4 regions of the Halodesulfovibrio aestuarii DSM 17919 genome follow, and region 2 is predicted to be linked to each of the others. Evidence: predicted binding sites of a transcription regulator. Region 2 holds the regulator's gene; each other region holds the start of a gene.

Evidence for each region. Region 2 encodes sigma-54, which starts transcription at its own class of promoters, with help from an activator protein. Its sites were predicted from a motif close to CTGGCACGGNNNNTGCTT; they were not measured.
Region 1: F461_RS0109730 (glutamine synthetase III family protein) is a predicted target of sigma-54. The motif match lies at 1,123-1,140, and genes of this name have one in related genera.
Region 3: F461_RS0110460 (Spy/CpxP family protein refolding chaperone) is a predicted target of sigma-54. The motif match lies at 1,794-1,811, and genes of this name have one in related genera.
Region 4: ispD (2-C-methyl-D-erythritol 4-phosphate cytidylyltransferase) is a predicted target of sigma-54. The motif match lies at 1,397-1,414, and genes of this name have one in related genera.

The regions. Positions count from the first base shown of each region.
Region 1 is NZ_ARQF01000020.1:843,848-846,980, forward strand. It holds gene F461_RS0109725 (bifunctional lysophospholipid acyltransferase family protein/GNAT family N-acetyltransferase) at 1-691, opposite strand, end outside; gene F461_RS0109730 (glutamine synthetase III family protein) at 1,226-3,133, shown strand, end outside.
Region 2 is NZ_ARQF01000021.1:711,518-714,650, reverse strand. It holds gene F461_RS0114200 (LptA/OstA family protein) at 1-397, shown strand, start outside; gene lptB (LPS export ABC transporter ATP-binding protein) at 398-1,120, shown strand; gene rpoN (RNA polymerase factor sigma-54) at 1,321-2,748, shown strand; gene hpf (ribosome hibernation-promoting factor, HPF/YfiA family) at 2,800-3,133, shown strand, end outside.
Region 3 is NZ_ARQF01000020.1:1,001,160-1,004,292, reverse strand. It holds gene F461_RS0110470 (hypothetical protein) at 1-436, opposite strand, end outside; gene F461_RS0110465 (hypothetical protein) at 448-876, opposite strand; gene F461_RS0110460 (Spy/CpxP family protein refolding chaperone) at 1,197-1,736, opposite strand; gene F461_RS0110455 (ATP-binding protein) at 1,976-3,133, shown strand, end outside.
Region 4 is NZ_ARQF01000021.1:567,607-570,739, forward strand. It holds gene ispD (2-C-methyl-D-erythritol 4-phosphate cytidylyltransferase) at 26-1,207, opposite strand; RNA gene rnpB (RNase P RNA component class A) at 1,294-1,659, opposite strand; gene F461_RS0113495 (zinc ribbon domain-containing protein) at 1,671-2,420, opposite strand; gene F461_RS0113500 (Nif3-like dinuclear metal center hexameric protein) at 2,475-3,133, opposite strand, start outside.

The DNA of each region.
Region 1 (3,133 bases), on a different contig from region 2:
ACAGTTGCGCAGGGAGCAATGCTGTGCGGGCGAGTGGATGCACCATGCCCATCATATTAAAGAACAGGCTGTTCCGTCCGTGGAAATACAATGGCAGGACATCGGCGCCTGTTTTACGAATAATTCGCGCAACGCTTCTATTCCAGGCAGGATCTACAATGCCGCCCATTTTAGGCTGAAGGTGGGAAACTTCTCCTGCAGGGAACACAACAAGGCTTCCGCCTTCAGAAACATGAGAAATAGCTTGGCGAAGCCCGCGAATATTTGCTCGTCGTGCCTCTTTTGTTTCAAACGGATTTACTTCGATCATGCATGGACGCAATTCCGGCATGATTCCGAGCATAAAATTCGCAAGATACTTACATTCAGGACGCAACGGCATAATTTCTGCCATAAGCGCAAGTCCTTCAATACCACCAAAAGGATGGTTAGAAACAATTACAAGCGGCTTATCTAGCGGCATATCGCGCAGCCCTCTGCCAAGAGCTTCAACTTGCACATTTAAAATTTCCAACCCATTCTGGCAAAATTCGAGCGGGCTTTCTCGTCTAGAGATGCTGTCGTACACATTGAATAACCCGTCAACACGAGTCATGTGCATCAATGGCTTTTTGATTGGTGCAAGCACCTTCTTAACTTTAGGCGGAATAAAATCTAGATTGAGATTTCTCTCTTCACTCCGTCTCATCATGGCCAACCTCTCAGGGCTAAATTCACTTACTACATTTTATGATTTATGAATGTAACTTCATCATACACTATATTTTCAAGCAATATAGCAAAATAGTTACGCCTGTGTTTCAGTCAAGTATCGATTTTTGAATAAAAAATCGACTAAAAAACCGTAATTCCAATCTATTACAACTTTGGCAAAAAAACTTGCCCTTGAACGTCGTAAACACAATTGTGTTGTGTGCGCGGATCCCACTGTCATCATGCACGTCCACTCAATCACATAATTAACATTTTTGTTATTTAGCTTTTCTTACACAATACCCTTTATGATTATTTTTTTACATAATTGTCAAAATGCTCATTTTTCGGGTTGCAGTTCTAACATTTTTGTCATACACAATAAGCAACGTACAACAGCATTTTTTATAAGCACCTGATTTTACTACACTGGCATCATCTGTGCTTTATATTTATCAAAAGAAGAATGCAGATGCCTCACAAGGCGTGTACCATTTTATATTGCGCGAATCTGTTTAAAGGAGAGATTTTCATGAGTGGATCTTTAGCAAGACTTAAAGCCATTTCGGCAGTAAACAACACAACTTCAACAAGCAAGCCTTTAAACTTCATTGAAGAAAAGCCAACAGAGCTGTTCGGCTGCAACGTGTTCAATGACAAGGTCATGCAAGAACACCTTCCTAAGGCTGTTTACAAATCTCTCAAGCGCACAATCGAAAATGGCGAGCAGATGGACCCTTCTATTGCAGATGCAGTTGCTTCTGCAATGAAAGAATGGGCTCTCTCCCGAGGTGCGACACATTACACACACGTATTTTACCCGCTGACCGGCCTTACCGCTGAAAAGCACGACAGTTTTCTTGAACCTGACGGACGCGGTGGTGCAATTGCCCAGTTCTCAGGCTCTACCCTTATTCAGGGTGAACCGGATGCATCCAGCTTCCCGAACGGTGGCCTGCGTACTACCTTCGAAGCTCGTGGTTACACCGCATGGGATCTTACAAACCCTGCATACCTCTTAGAAAACGACAACGGCGTTTTCCTGTGTATCCCGACCGCATTCGTTGCATGGACCGGTGAAGCGCTTGATAAAAAGACCCCGCTTCTCCGCTCTAATCAGGCAGTCCACACACAGGCCAGCCGCCTGCTCAAACTGCTTGGTCATAACAATTTTGACCGTATTCAGAACTACGCTGGCGTTGAACAGGAATACTTCCTCGTTGACCGCAACTTCTACTTCGCCCGTCCAGACCTCTACCTTTCCGGCCGTACCCTTTTCGGTGCGAAACCAGCGAAAGGTCAGGAACAGGATGACCACTACTTCGGCACTATTCCGAAACGTGTTCTCGCTTTCATGATTGAAGCAGAACGCGAACTTTACAAACTTGGTGTACCGGTAAAAACCCGTCACAACGAAGTTGCTCCCGGCCAGTACGAAATTGCTCCAATGTTTGAGAATTCCAACCTCGCAAACGATCACAACCAGATGATCATGAGCGTAATGAAAAGCGTTGCAAAACGTTATGGTATGGCGTGCCTCATGCACGAAAAACCATTCGCAGGCATCAACGGCTCCGGTAAACACCTTAACTACTCTATCGGTAACGGCCAGTTCGGCAGCCTCTTCGATCCAGGCGAAACTCCGCATGAAAACGCTCAGTTCCTGCTCTTCTGTGCTGCTATGATCCGTGCAGTACATAAGCATGGCGAATTACTCCGCTGTAGCGTTGCATGTGCAAGCAACGACCACCGCCTTGGTGCCAACGAAGCACCTCCAGCAATCATGTCCATCTACCTTGGACAGCAGCTTGCTGAAATTTTTGAACAGATCAAAAAAGGTGATGTAGCTACCTCTAAAGCAAAAGGCATCCTGCGTGTTGGTGTAGACACCCTGCCTCCTCTTCCAATGGATGCTGGAGACCGTAACCGCACAAGCCCGTTTGCTTTCACCGGTAACCGTTTTGAATTCCGCGCAGTTGGTTCCAGCCAGTCTATTGCTGGAGCACAGCTTGTACTGAACACCATGCTCTCTGACTCTCTGAAATACATTTCTGACCGTCTCGAAGCACTCATGACCAGCGAAAACTGCGAACTTAACGACGCCGTAACAAAAGTTATTCAGGAAATCGTTAAAAAACACGGCAACGCAGTATTCAACGGCGACGGATACTCTGAAGAATGGGCTAAAGAAGCTGAAGAACGTGGTCTTGCGAACCTTCGCACTACCCCAGAAGCACTTCCAGCACTTAACAGTGAATCCAGCGTAACCCTGTTTGAAGAATTTGGCGTTCTTTCAAAACGGGAACTCGATAGCCGCACATCCATTTTCTTTGAACAGTACATTAATACTATTCAGACTGAAATTGAACTGGCTATCAAAATGGCTCGCACCTCTATTCTCCCTGCAGCAGTTCGTTACCAGACAGAACTCGCAAAGAAC
Region 2 (3,133 bases):
TCAAACAGTCGTATTTATTAAGAACGTTGTGGTAAAACACCCGCAAGCAGATATCTGGGCCAACAAAGTTACCGTATATTTGCAGGATGATAAAAATGCTCCAAAGTCTGAAAATGTTGGAGGCATGAATCCAGGTAAAATTGAAAGAATTGTTGCCCAAGGTAATGTCCGTATTAAAATGGAAAAGGGCAGACGAGGCACCTGTGATACAGCGACATACACGCTTAATGATGAGCTGCTTGTTATGACTGGGTCTCCAAAGTTAAGTGAAGGCAAAAATACTATCGCCGGCAATATTATTAAATTTTGGGTAAAAGAGAACCGCAGCGAAGTACTCGGCTCTACAAACCAACCTGTTGAAGCAATTTTCTCAGCACCAAGCAAGGCGAAAAAATAGATGTCAGTTATTCAAGCTGAAGGGCTTTGCAAGATTTACGGTAAGCGCGAGGTTGTTCGTGATATTAACCTGCGAATGGAGCAGGGGGAAATTGTTGGACTTCTCGGGCCGAATGGTGCCGGTAAAACAACCACGTTCTACATGCTCATTGGCATTATCAAACCCAATGCAGGCGTCGTGCGTGTAGATGACATGGAAGTGACAGACTGGCCCTTGCATGAACGTGCGCGAATAGGTTTAAGCTATCTTCCACAAGAAAGTTCAGTTTTCAAGAAATTAACTGTCTTGCAAAACTTACAGATTATTCTGGAACAAACAGAACTCTCCCGTAATGACCAGAAAAAACGGGCTGAAGAGTTAATGGAAGAATTTGGTATCGCACACATTCGAGACACTCACGCTATGCACATTTCTGGTGGTGAACGTCGCCGTCTCGAGATAGCCCGCGCATTAATCCGGGATCCAAAATTTATCCTTCTTGATGAGCCATTTGCAGGCATCGATCCACTTGCTGTAGACGACATTCAGGACATCATCCGTAAATTGCGTGATAAAGGAATGGGAGTGCTCATTTCCGACCATAATGTTAGAGAAACATTAAAAATTTGTGACAGAGCAAATCTTGTTTATGAAGGGCAGATCATTCTTTCCGGCACACCGCAAGAAATTGTAGACAACCCTAAGGCGCGCAGTGTCTACCTTGGAGAAGATTTTAGCCTCTAGCACATCGATAAAAAAATATAATCTGCAAATGTGTAATAAAAAAAAGCCCGTTCTACGGGCTTTTTTCTTGGTTGCATATAACTTTTCTATGTGGCAAAAAAGAGTTCAGTTATCGAATTTGGAATGTTTTTTGATAGGCAGTATTCACACATTATATTTCAGCTTTTTAGCTAGTCGAACCACATAGGACATTCTTATATATGGCTCTTGAACTTCGCCAACAATTAAAGCTTACCCAGCAGCTTGTAATGACACCACAATTGCAGCAGGCAATCAAACTGCTGCAACTTTCTCGCGTGGAACTTGCTGAAACAGTTCAACAAGAACTGCTGGAGAACCCTTTCTTGGAAGAGTCTTTGGAAGAAAGTGCTAATCCAGACAAACCGTCTACCGCAGATCAACGAAAAGATGACCAGGAAGCTTATGATAAAGAGCTTTCCAACAACGCTGACTGGGAAGACTATCTGGGTGACTTTTCAAGCACCACCAAACAGGTTTCAATGCGGGAATCTGAAGCACTAGAAGAAATGAGCTCTTTCGAGGCTCGTCTTGCTCCGGCTCCAACTCTCGATGGACACCTAAACTGGCAACTCATGCTTTCTCCACTTACCGAAGAACAAATTCGTGTCGGAGAAATTATTATTGGCAGCATCAGTTCTAATGGATATTTGCACGTATCTTCAGAAGAACTTGCCGAAGTTGCTCAAAGCGACATAGAAACTGTCGAACAGGTGATTACCCTTATTCAACAATTTGATCCTATAGGGGTTGCAGCACGCACGCCACAGGAATGCCTGCTTGTTCAAATTAAAGCCCTTAACTATGACCGGGATCCAATTCTTGTAGATATTGTTACTAATCATCTTGAGGACCTGGAAAAGCGTCGCTACAAACCACTTGCCCGCAAATATAAAATTTCTCTTGAAGATCTCAGAGAGTACCTTGATGTCATTCAAAGCCTTGACCCAATGCCGGGGGCACGGTTTAGCGGTGGGGAAGCACACTATGTTTCTCCAGACGTTTACATCTATGAATACGAAGGGGACTTCATCATCGTCCTTAATGAAGACGGTTTGCCACAATTACAGCTAAGCGAATTAACAGAACAACTCCCGAAAACATCTAATGCCAAAGAAAAAGACTATTATCAGGAGAAGATGCGATCTGCATCCTGGCTCATTAAAAGTCTGTACCAACGACAACGAACTTTGTATAAAGTAGTTGAGAGTATTGTTAAATATCAAAAAGAATTCTTTATTAACGGTGTCACATCGTTAAAGCCACTTATTTTGAAAGATATTGCTGATGATATCGACATGCACGAATCAACGGTAAGCCGTATCACCACAAATAAGTATATTTCGACCCCGCATGGCATTTTTGAATTAAAATTTTTCTTCAACAGTGCGATTGGCCTTGATGATGGTAGTATGGTCGGGTCTGAGAGCGTAAAGGCTCTCATTAAAAAACTTATTAGTGAAGAAAATACAAAGAAACCGTTAAGTGATGAGAAAATCGGAGAGATTTTAAAGGAAAAACTTCAGGTTAACATTGCACGAAGGACTGTGGCTAAATACCGTACCGCAATGAATATCCCTTCATCATCCAAGAGAAAGGTGGTATTCTAGAAGCGAAACCAACTCCCACAGGGTTTCAAAAGTATCCAATTAGGAGGCACCATGAACATCGCTTTCACATTCAAGAATTTTGAGCCTTCCAATCACCTAAAAGCATATGCCAAACGACGCTTTAACAAGCTTGGCAGATTCTTGCCGAACCCTGAACACTTGGAAATGCAAGTCTCACTTTCTGTTGACAATTTCCGCCACAAAGCAGAAATTTCACTTGTATCGGACAACTTAACTCTATCCGCTACAGAAGAATCTGAAGACATGTATGCAACCGTTGATCTTGTTCGTGATAAACTCAAAGCACAGATCATACGTCGTACGGAAAAACTACAAACGAAACGCAAGGGTGCAGAAAAGTTTGTACTCGAAGGTACTTTGCCTC
Region 3 (3,133 bases), on a different contig from region 2:
GCAGATATATTTGCTGTGCGTTCGGGATAGTTATTTCAGGGATAAGTGGAGGAATGGTGCCTGTGGCTCTTTTAGAACACTTTGAGATTGATTGTTGCTGTGTTCCCCCTCTTTTTTCTGTGTACTGTGTAATTGTTTCATATGGAATTCCTTGAACAACCGGAAGGCTTGCTGCTGTACTTTCAAACAGGATAATCGTGTGCACCCCAGCGCGCTGGCGTTTATTTGCAAGGGTGACTGTACGCACTGCCTGCCTGAGTTTGTTTGCTGCAGGAATAATAAATGTTATTTCTCGATAAGAACTACTAGCTGGCGGTGTACAGTATTGTACATGGAGCGGAGTTGCAGAAAATGCAGAGATAGTTTCTGCGTGGAGCAGGGGTGTGAAAAATAGTAGAATACAAAGAGTCGTGATCATCTCCTTGAACGTATTCATGGTATGTCCTGTTATTCAAAGCTCGGATTCATGTAATCTTCGACATGAATGATGAAGGTTAGGTTCTCAGAAGTAGGATATGCACCATCAGGGAGTTCTTCTTTCTGAATATCAAATTTATCCATGCACTTCTTGCAGACAGCAATTTTACCCTCATATCCAAAATTCTTAGTATGCAGCATGCGCACCAGATTTACACCTGATCCTTCTAAAACAAGCGTGGTTTCTATTCCTTTATTGTACAGATCTCGGGCGAGCATAAATGTTGTTTCAACTTTCTCCGGGTGTGTTGTGTTGAGAATCAGCATGACCTGTTCAGGTACTGCTTTTTCAATGTAGATCGTACCGGAGGTTCTGCGGGTTTCATACTGAATGGCAAGTGCGGAGAGAATGGGGAGCAAGGTAAGTACTACTATCCATTTTAGTGTGTTTTGGCGCATAAATCTCCCCCAAAGAGCGTCAAAGAGTGCATCTTTTCCTAGTATTGTACTATTGAACTGGGGTGTCTCAATGATTAGCGATAAGGATAACTGATGGAGAGCGTTTAGCGTATATTTGCTGATTATAAAAAAGAAAAAGCCCTGTACTTGAGGATTCGTACAGGGCCTTTCCATCTGGGGGAGAAAGGGTACCAATTACCCTTTGTATTCGAATTACCCCGGAGGGTAAAAGACAACTAAGAAGGTGTGCAATGCGCCACACTAGGTGAAGGACTCGCTGCCGCGAGTTGTGACGGATTGCGGAGTATAAATTTTGGTTGTTACTGCTGAGCAGGAGCAGGCATTGGCATATTGCCATTGTAGCCACATTGACCACGCATCATGCCCTGTCCACGCATACCCTGACCACGCATCATACCTTGTCCACGCATGCCCTGACCGCGCATCATCCCCTGTCCACCCATGTTGTTTTTGTATCTCGGACAGTTGTAACCCATACCATATCCACGGTGCGGGTTAGCAATTGGGTCAACACCAACTTCTTTTTTTACAATTGCTGCAAAAGCGGTGCGTTGAGCACGCATCTCTGCACGGAGTTTGTTCATTTCAGTAACTACGCTTGCAACTTTGTTTGCATCAACATTTTCATTGTTCATAAGGGCGTTAAGTTCTACTTGTTTTGCCCATATAGCATCACGAAGTGGAGTCGTATTCTTAATAAAATCATCGTGCAGAGTTATGTACTTCTGCTGCTGAGCTTCGCTAAGGTCTGTCCAGTTCGGACTTGCGGCTAAAGCTACGGTGGCCACTGCCATGACACATGCTGTCGCAACTAATAGTTTTAATGTTTTAAACTGCATAATGAACTCCTATATTTAATGATCAAGTAATGGTTCGTGTTTTGCTAGTTCTTAATAAAGCAACGCTTGTGCCAAGTTTTTCCTTTTGTAGATAAGTTGTTTTAAAACAAAGCGTTGTCTTGAGAAGTGTTGTTTTGGGAAAAATAAACCAAAATATATGTGTAAAAAAAGCATACAGAATGTTTTGTGTTGGTTGTTTATTTTTTTTACACTGAAAAAAAAGAATACACAGGGCTGTTATGAAAGAGACCATTCTTCGTAAGAAAAAAATAGTGCGATCTCAATTTGTTACTTCGTTATGGTTACTCGCCGGTGGGATTATTATCCTCGGCATGGTTATCAGCTTTATGACAATACGGGGTATTGAGCAGGAGAATCGACAGCTGGAAACATTTTATGAAGAGAAAGGCGCCTCTATCATAAAGGCTCTGGAAGCAGGAACCCGAACAGATTTTCGCCTTAATATGAAAGCTCTTAGGCTTCAGACCATGTTAGAGGAAATGGCAAGCCAGTCTGGTATTTTGTTTCTTATGGCAACTGACGCTAATGGTAATATTATCGCCCACAGTAATCCCAACGTAGTTGGCACCCGTGCATTCAGTATGCAGCAATTAGCAAAGCTGCACCCTCGGAGACACGTTTCGTGGCGCATTATGGAGCAGGGCAGAGAGAAGGCATTTGTTGTTTACAGAGAATTTCGTCCTTTTGCTCTAATGTCAGGCAAGCCTCACGGAATGCCTCGTTCCGTCTGCAAGATGGAAAACCATAAGGGGATGCAGGCTCGAGAGTGTTCAAAAGAAGAACATATGTTCAGGCGTAAACTTTTTCCACAACACGGCCCTGTACCAGTTATTTATATTGGGCTGGATGAGGAGGCCTTTGCCACTGCACAGAGAGTGAATAGAGAGCACGCGATGGTGAATGCTGTGTTTATTCTGCTTATTGGTCTTGCAGGTTTTTTTGCACTGACATGGGCACAGAAAGCACGTCAGTCACGCAGACGTATGCAGAGCTCTGAAGCTCTAGCCAATGAAGTTATGTATAATCTTCCCGATGGCTTGCTGGTGACGGATGATGAAGGCCGTATCGCTATGTTGAACGATGTTGCTCTGGAGCAGTTGAATCTTACAGATGGTGATGTGGTGGGGAAACTCCCTTCAGACGTGTTGCCGGAATGCGTAGCGCGTCTTGTAGAGCTTACCGGTGGTGAAGTTCTTTCTGAAATCGAAGTTGAGTGTCTCGGTGAGCACGGTGAAATTATCCCGATTGGCGTGAGTGGTTCTGCTGTCGCTCTGGATGACGGTACCGCTATCGGGTATGTCTATCTGCTGCGTGATCTTCGTGAAGTGCGCAGACTTGAGGCAGAAGTTCGCCGCAAGGAAAAGCTGGCTGCTGTC
Region 4 (3,133 bases), 140 kb from region 2:
TCGCCGGATGCGAAAGATAAAAGTACTACCCGCGTAACGCCATAATAGCAGCTACGGCTTTGATGCCTTTTTTCTCACCAGTAAATCCGAGTTTTTCTTCGGTGGTAGCTTTTACGTTCACTTGGTCGTCGTTAAGCTTGAGCATACGACAGATATTTTTTTTGATCTGCGGCTTCCAAGGTACAAGGCGCGGCACTTGTGCAATAATTGTGAGGTCTATGTTTGTGAGACGATAGCCTCGCTGAAGAAATTTGTCATAGACTTCGTTGAGGAGCACGCCGCTTGAAATATTGTCAAACTGCGCTGAAGAGTCTGGAAAATGTTCGCCGATATCGCCGTCGCCCATGCAGCCGAGGAGTGCATCACATAGCGCATGAAGCAGAACGTCGCCGTCCGAATGCGCAACAACCTGAGGACCTCCTTGGATAGGAATGCCTCCAAGCTTCATTGGTCGTCCTTCACCATAGCGGTGCACGTCGTATCCCCAGCCGGTAACTGGAATTGGCATGGAAGTCTGTTTTGATTCGATCATGGCAAGGTCTTCCGGATTTGTTATTTTGCAATTTGTCATTTCACCTGCCACTGTAGCAACAGAGTATCCAGCCTGTTCAACAATGGATGCATCATCTGTCACTTCCCAACCTTCTTCGTTGCACTTGTTGTGTGCCTCGATGAGCATTTTTTTGTGGAACCCTTGTGGAGTTTGACAGGCTCTGAGGGTAGAGCGGTCAAGGGTATGGCAAATGCTATTGTTTTCGACAACTTTTATGGTGTCAGTGACAGGAATTGCAGGGATGACCGCTTGAGAGCCTTTTTCAAGAGCGTCGAGAAGTGCGTTTGTGAGCGTCGCAGAGAAAAAAGGGCGTGCTGCGTCGTGCACAAGTATGTGGGTGCTCTCGGTAGGCAGTGCCTGTAAGCCGTTATAAACAGAATCCTGTCTGCGAGCACCACCCGCAACCACTTTCCATGGTAGGCCAAGCCTGCGTCCAAAATCGAGTTTCTTCAGCGTTTCTGTTGCTTCGTCAATATCTTCTTCAGGGAAAACAAAGACAAGCCCGCGCATACGGGTTGTATGCGAGAATGTAATCGCAGATTGCCAGAAAAGCGGGGCGCCCTGCCATTCTAAGAACTGCTTTTTAATGCCGTTTGTGGCAGCAGAGAGTCGGGTTCCAGAACCAGCGGCAAGAATGATAGACCAACAATGCATGGGGAGTTCCTTACATATTGTGCAGTGGTAGTGGTAAAAAAAGTATAGCATACAAAAAAAGGGTGCAATGCACCCTTTTTTTGAAATTATGGAGTCAGGACTATAAGCCGGGTTTTGTCTCCCTCTTGCGAGGGCGGTTATCATTCGTCTAGGATTATGATTACTCATAACCTCAAGCAACCTACCCGAAAACAACGACCGGGCCGGTCGTAACTGTTTTCCTATTTGGTCTTGCTCTGAACGGGGTTTACCTAGCCTACCATGTCACCATGGTACCTGGTGAGCTCTTACCTCACCGTTTCAACCTTACCGGCAGTAAACTGCTTAGGCGGTTTGCTTTCTGTGGCACTCTCCGAGGATCACTCCTCCTGGGTGTTACCCAGCGCTCTGCCCTTTAGAGCCCGGACTTTCCTCCCCGCACAAACGTGCGCGACGATAACCTGTCCAACTCCAAAAATATGTTTTACGCTTCCGCTGCTTTGTCTGCTTCGCTAGCGAAGTGTTCTGACCAGTAGATTAGACGCTGGCAGTTTGGGCAGCTAAGGATCTGATGACCTTTTTGAAGCTCGATGTAGCTCTGTGGTGGAATAGCAATGTGACAACCGTTACAGATCTGTTCTTTAACAGCTACAATAACTGGGTTGTCCAAACGAGAACGAATGAATTCGTAACGGTTAAGGATAGGAGTAGGAACTTCTTTTCCTGCAACATTACGTTTTTTATCGAGTTTCTCGAGAACCTTGTTTGCTTCTTCGACACGCTGTTTGAGGCTGGCTTTCTTTGCTTCCAGATCCTCTTTGATGATGCTGTAACGTTCATCCATATCAGAAACTGCCATCTGCTGACGCTCAAGTTCTTCTAAAAGAGCAATCTTTTCTTCTTCACGAAGACGGTTGAGTTTCTCAAGGTTGTCCATTTCACGCATCATCGCATGATACTCTTTGGTGTTACCAACGAGCATTAGTTTGGACTTGCTTTTTTTAACTTTGAGAGCGTCGTTTTCGATCTCAGCGTTAATGCGTTTTTCCTGTCCCTTGAGGTGGTCAATCTTCTCAAGGAAACGGTTGCGCTGGTTTTCAAGCGCATCAAAGCGTCCTTGAAGAGCTTCAACTTCTTTTGGAGCTTCATCAAGTTCGCTGGTGATACCAAGGATTTCATCATCAACAAGCTGCAACGCAACAAGCTGTTCGATTTGCTTTAAATACAGGCTCAAGGTTTTTTCCTCCTGAAAACCATAAGGTTCGGACTCGCCGAAACTGTGAAATTTCTATTCTGCGAATGGGCCGATCAAACGCATCGGATCCTGCGCCGGCAGGAAAAATATTTCTATGTCTTCCAGTTCTGTTGCAAGTTGCAATGCGAACTGCCGCATCATTTCTTCTTCAAGGCTGAAATGTCCAACATCGAGAATGCATCCAGTTGTATCCAGAGCAGAATGATATTTGACATCACCAGTAATAAATACATCCGCACCCATGGCAAACGCTTTCGGGGCAAAATCACTGCCGGATCCTGTACAGTAAGCAATTTTTGTTACTGATTCAGGAGTAGGGCCGCTTTTAACCCAATAATCACGATCTACCACTGAGGCAAGTTGCTCAGCGAATATGCCAAAAGATACAGTTTTTGGCAAAGTGCCAATAGTGCCAAAGCCGAGGCTTCGGGAGGCCGTATCAGGTGTAGAAGGTATAAAAATCGGCAACTCATCCAAGTCAGCTGCAAGCTGAGCAAGAACAGTGCTTCGATGCTCTTTATTATATGTTACATTGATCATTTGTTCAACGTGCCGCACACAGTGAATATGGGGGTGGTTTTCCCATTCATAGAGCATAGAGCTTGCTGCAGTCTTACGTGATGGCGTAAAAGCAATAGCTTCCGGTTCAAAGGTACAGGAAGCGCCAAGTATTTTGCAATCTTGCAGTTCAA